Linked DNA regions of Priestia megaterium. The protein of the gene in region 2 interacts with the protein of the main gene of each other region in a pairwise test. Links are inferred from orthologs where the notes say so. Each region holds a gene or a part of one and is shown on either strand. Other genes may lie near its edges.

Evidence for each region. The genes of interacting proteins can lie anywhere in the genome.
Region 1: the proteins of LIS78_RS11750 (region 2) and recJ interact in binary tests that used the Escherichia coli proteins (3 or more experiments, as listed by UniProt). The link is inferred for Priestia megaterium from one-to-one orthologs.

Annotation. Positions count from the first base shown.
Region 1 is NZ_CP085442.1:4,513,469-4,516,543, reverse strand. The notes cover bases 17-3,013. They hold recJ (single-stranded-DNA-specific exonuclease RecJ), read left to right. Parts: upstream 17-342; coding sequence 343-2,685; downstream 2,686-3,013. Other genes in these bases: LIS78_RS23465 (adenine phosphoribosyltransferase), read left to right, coding at 2,701-3,013; secDF (protein translocase subunit SecDF), read left to right, coding at 17-202. In the rest of the region: more of secDF, read left to right, coding at 1-16; more of LIS78_RS23465, read left to right, coding at 3,014-3,075. UniProt on the Escherichia coli protein: Single-stranded-DNA-specific exonuclease.
Region 2 is NZ_CP085442.1:2,326,657-2,329,651, reverse strand. Bases 22-2,938 are described here. They hold LIS78_RS11750 (DNA topoisomerase III), read right to left. Parts: upstream 2,563-2,938; coding sequence 481-2,562; downstream 22-480. Other genes in these bases: LIS78_RS11745 (DUF2339 domain-containing protein), read right to left, coding at 2,690-2,938; LIS78_RS11755 (FAD-dependent oxidoreductase), read right to left, coding at 22-42. In the rest of the region: more of LIS78_RS11755, read right to left, coding at 1-21; more of LIS78_RS11745, read right to left, coding at 2,939-2,995.

The DNA of each region.
Region 1 (3,075 bases), 2.2 Mb from region 2 along the record:
GAATACCGTGTTAACAGTTGTAATTGCAGTTGTAGCGCTTCTTCTATTCGGAAGTGAATCAATTCAAAATTTCTCAATTGCCCTGTTAGTAGGTTTAATTCTTGGTGCATATTCATCTGTATTTATTGCTGCTCAGCTATGGCTTGTGTGGAAAGGAAAACAGTTGAAGCGCGAGGAACAAAAAGAAGTAGAAAGCAAGTAATTCAAAAACGTGCGAAGTGTTCGCACGTTTTTTTGTGCGTGAAAATTCAAGCCGTACTGTCAGAAAAATGTGCTTATTTTCTTTCGTTGCTCCATTTCATCCACTCTAGTATAATAATGTGGGTTAAGGGGTGAAGAGACATGTTACAGTCAAAAAAACGTTGGAATGTTCAAGAATGTGATGAACAACTTGTTAATGAATTTGTAGAAAACCTCAATATTACACCTCTAGTAGCTTCGTTATTACTTAATAGAGGCATGACAACAGTAGAAGCGGCACGTGAGTTTTTACACGTTGATGTACAAACGTTCCACGATCCGTTTTTATTGCACGATATGGACAAAGCAGTAGCTCGTATTCAGCAAGCAATTGATCATAATGAAAAAATTATGATCTATGGAGATTACGATGCGGACGGCGTCAGCAGCACTTCCGTTATGTTATCTGCTTTACAGCAGCTTGGCGCTGATGTTGATTTTTATATTCCTAATCGCTTTACAGAAGGTTATGGGCCGAATAAGGCGGCATTTGATAAAATAAGTGCAGGCGGCTATCAGCTGGTGATTACGGTAGACACAGGTATTTCGGCTGTCGAAGAAACTGCGTATGCACGTGAATTAAATTTTGATTTAATTATTACTGATCACCACGAGCCGGGGCCGGTTTTACCGGATGCTTATGCAATTATTCATCCAAAGCTGCCGGGAAGTACATATCCATTTAAAGAACTGGCAGGTGTAGGAGTGGCTTTTAAACTCGCTCATGCGCTGTTAGGGGAGCTTCCGGAACATTTGTTAGAACTAGCAGTGATTGGGACGATTGCTGACTTAGTTCCTTTAGTCGACGAAAACCGCTTAATTGCTCGTAAAGGTCTTGACTATCTCAAGCTCACGAAGCGCACCGGAATTGAAGCGCTGCTGAGCGTATGTGGAGTAAAGCGTGAAGAAATTAATGAAGATACAATTGGATTTGCGATGGCTCCTCGTATTAATGCAGTAGGACGTCTTCAAGATGCAGACCCAGCTGTTCATTTGCTTATGACCACAAATGCTGAAGAGGCAAAAGGTTTAGCTAAAGAAATTGATACGTTAAACAAGGAAAGGCAGCAAATCGTAAACGATATTACAGAAGAAGCCGTTGAATTTGTTGAAGGTATGTATCCTCCGGATGAAAACAGCGTTCTTATTGTAGAAGGAGAAGGCTGGAATGCAGGCGTTGTTGGAATTGTCGCTTCTAGGCTCGTAGAAAAGTTCTACAGACCAACAATTGTACTAAGTATTGACTCTGAAAACCGTATTGCCAAAGGTTCAGCAAGAAGTATCGAAGGCTTTGACTTATTCGCGAACTTATCTAAATGCCGTGACATTTTGCCGCATTTTGGAGGGCATCCAATGGCAGCCGGCATGACATTAAACAGCGATGATGTAGAAGAGCTGCGCAGACGTCTTAATGAACAAGCAAGCGACGTGTTAACCGAACAGGATTTTATTCCAATTACATCAGTTGATACAGTATGCACAACAGAGGAAATTACGCTAGAAAACATTGAACAAATGAGTGCGCTTGCTCCATTTGGTATGCATAACCCGAAGCCAAAAGTTCTCATTAAAGATGTCCATACAACATCTATGCGGAAAATTGGTGCTAATAAAAATCATTTAAAACTCGTGTTTGAAGACAGCGGTGTATCGGTTGATGCAGTAGGATTTGGGTTAGGCTATATATTAGATGAAGTATCTCCTATAGCTAAAGTATCATTAGTAGGTGAACTATCTATTAATGAGTGGAACAATATGCGCAAGCCGCAGCTGATGGTGGAAGATATTTCTGTAGATGAATGGCAGATGTTTGATTATCGCAGTGCGGTTGATGTCAAACGTTTCTTTCAGCAGGTATTTACGGATCAAATGAAAGTTGTTGCTTTTCACGCTTCAACAATTGATAAATACAAGTCGCTGCTGCCGATGGAGCATGTTGTTCTTATTCAAAATGAAGAACAGGCAAAAGCATGTATGCTTGCAGGGGAACAGATCGTTTTATTAGATTTGCCTCCTTCACAGAAGTGGCTTGAATGTTTGTTTGTCCAAGGTATCCCTTCTAGAATATACGCTATTTTCTTGACGGAAGAAGACCATTATTTTGATACAATCCCAACTCGCGATCATTTTAAATGGTTTTACGGCTTTTTAGCGAAAAAGGGTCCATTTGATTTAAAACGCTACAAAGAAGATTTAGCGATTCATAAGGGCTGGTCAAAAGAAACGATTGATTTTATGGCAAAGGTGTTTTTTGAGTTAGAATTTGTTACAATAAACAATGGCTTAATTTCGTTAGTGAAAAATTCTACGAAACGTGATTTAATAGAATCTGCGACTTATCGCCAAAAGCAGCAGCAGATTGAAATAGAAAAAAACTTTATTTATACGTCATATGTACAGCTTAAAAATCAATTTCAAGATATTTTTGAGCGTTCGATTGAATGAGGAGGCAACATTAGAATGAATTTTAAAGATTATATTACAATTGTACCTGACTGGCCAAAACCAGGTATTACATTTAAAGATATCTCAACATTAATGGATAACGGTGATGCATACCGTGCCGCAACGGATGAGATTGTAAAATATGCTAATGATAAACAAGTTGATATTATCGTAGGACCGGAAGCTCGCGGATTTATCGTTGGTTGTCCAGTAGCATATGCGTTAGGTATCGGTTTTGCACCTGTTCGTAAAGAAGGAAAATTACCGCGTGAAGTAATCAAAGTAGATTACGGTTTAGAATACGGTAAAGACGTATTAACGATTCACAAAGATGCAATTAAGCCAGGTCAGCGCGTGTTGATTACAGATGATTTATTAGCAACAGGCGGT
Region 2 (2,995 bases):
TGCTGTTCCTGCATGTGTACACCCTACTACTGCAATTTTCATAGATGATATCCCCCTTAGGATTATAGAAAATATAATATTGTGAAGTTTTTCACATATATTGTGAAATGTTTCACATATCTTTTACAATTCTTATTATACAAACATGTTTGTCCTTTTTCAAGATATATGTGAAAAAAATCACATACTTTTTTTAAAAAATATGTTACAGGTTGATTGAAGGAGCTTTAATGCTTGATATAGCGCGTTTTTAAGCTGCACTTTTTTTGCTTATAAGTATCACAATGTGCATTTTGCTGCTGAGGTTTTTCATCAGCTTATGTACGCAGCAACTCACTGTCCAATAAAAAATAAGACGGATAAAAATAAACAGCAGAAATAAACATATAGTCCAGTAAGACTCCTACTCCACTCCTATAACTCTAACAAAGCTTATAAAACCGAAAAAAGTACGATACAATAGTATCGCACTTTTCATCTTTACTTTTCTTTTTTATCTTGAAGGGCTTGTTTCAAGGCATCACCCAAGCTTGAACCAAATGCTCCGTCATCGTTGTATTTGTTAAGAAGCTTTCGTTCCTCTCGTTTTGAAATCTTTTTCTTTTTGTCCTCAGCTTTCTCCACTACTTGACATGAACGGCATTGGAAATACGTACCTGCTTTTCCCGAATGAATTTCCATTCGCTTGTGACACTGCGGACAGCGTCGATTCGATAGTTTAGGGTCTTTTGCGCGTCTATAGCTGCACTCAAGGCTTGAACAAACAAGCACTCTTCCTTGCTTTGTTTTCTTTTCTTTCAAGAAAGAACCGCATTCCGGACATTTAGAGCCCGTTAAATTATGAGGTTTGTACGTTTGATTACTTGTTTTTACTTGCTTGACAAGCTTTTCTGTTTGTTCGCGAATATTCGTTAAAAACTCTTTTGCATTTCCTTTTCCTTTAGCAATTGCTTCTAAATCACGTTCCCACTTAGCCGTAAGCTCAGGAGACTTTAACTCATCTGCTACTAAGTCAATCAGCTGCTTCCCTTTTTTGGTTGCGTGCAGACGATTATTTTGGCGATCAATGGATTCATTTTGCAGAAGCTTTTCAATAATATCTGCACGTGTTGCGGGCGTACCTAAATTATGTTTTTCCATTTGTCCAAGAAGATCTGCTTCTGTATAGCGCTGCGGCGGCTCTGTAAATGCACTTTTCATCGTTACATTTTGAATGAGCAGCTTGCTGCCTTCTTCCATATCAGGCAGCTTCACCGTTGCTTCTGAGTCTCCACCAGAAACTTTTTTGAAGCCTGCATTTACGACTTGCTTTCCGCTTGCTACTAACTGTTCCCCATTTACTTCAAGCTCTGCTTTAACTACTTCATACTCATATGCAGGATAAAATAATGAAATAAATCGCTTTGCAATTAAGTCATACAGCTTTCGTTCATCAGCTGATAAGTCCTGTAAAAACACAGGCTGATCCGTTACGATAATAGCATGATGATCACTTACTTTTTCGTTATTAACCACTCGCTTTGGCAACTGTGCATTTCTTAAAATTGGTCGAACCTCTTCTTTATATACAGCAGAGATGCTTTCCAAACGCTCTTTCATAGTAGAAACCATATCTGTTGTTAAATAACGGGAATCTGTACGTGGATACGTGACTAACTTATGCTGTTCATATAACTTTTGAAGTACATTTAATGTCTTCTTAGCAGAGAAGTTAAAGCGTTTGTTAGCATCTCGCTGCAGTTCGTTTAAGTCATAAGGAAGCGGCTGCGCTTCTTTATGCATTTTGCGCTTGATTGTTTTCACTACTGCTTCACCTGATAATGTTGAGTGCAGCTCTTTTGCACGTTTTTCATCAAAAATACGCTTTTCGTTGCCCTTTTGCCAAGCTGCTTCAAAAGATGAAAACTGAGCTGTAAGCGTCCAATATTCACTAGGTTTAAATGTGTTAATTACCTGTTCACGCTCAATTATCATCGCAAGCGTCGGTGTTTGTACCCTTCCTGCCGATAATGGTTCTTCGTATTTAGTCGTTAACGCTCTCGTTACGTTTAAACCGATAAGCCAATCGGCTTCTGAACGGCAAACCGCTGAATCATACAAGCGATTAAACTCTTTTCCTGGTTTTAACTGTTTAAACCCGTCACGAATTGCTTTATCTGTTTGAGACGAAATCCAAAGGCGTTTAAACGGCTTGTTCCAGCGTACCTTTTCCATAATCCAGCGTGCTACAAGTTCTCCTTCACGCCCTGCATCAGTCGCAATAATTAACTCTCCAATATCCTTTCTTTTTGCTAGATCGGATACTGTGCGAAACTGAGAACTCACTTTACGAATTACTTTTAATTTCATTTTCTCAGGCATGATTGGCAGATCTTCTAATCGCCATGTTTTATATTGGTTATCATAATCCTCTGGTGTTTGTAATTCAACTAAATGACCGAGTGCCCATGTTACGACATACTTTGGCCCTTCAATATACCCTTTTTTTGTTTGTGTGCTGCCAAGTACGCGCGCAAGATCACGTGCTACACTTGGCTTTTCTGCTAATACAAGTGATTTCATTTTATGTATACCTCCAATTCACTTGTTCCATTATACATGATTGTATACTTTTTGTACGACTACAAGATTAAGTTTACATAATAATATTACAATAAATAAAGCTGAAGAATTTCTCTTCAGCTTCTAGCTACTTCTTTTTATAAAATAGGCGCGAGATAATTAAACCGATAGCTCCTAAGACGATAAATAACAAGGCCCGTATAGCCATTGGGATAAAAGGTAAATCGTATAAAACGAGTTTAAAAAGTGTTAAGAACAAAATGCCCACGCCGATATACGTCGCTGTTTTAAACGTTTGAAATGATCCTATTACAAATGCTGCAATGGACAGCCCTAGCCAAACGGCCGTCATAATAAGCGTTTGCGGATTAGCGGAAAGATGATTGGTGCCAGCGGCCGTAACTTCCGTAGCAAAAATTAAAGAAAGAATAGA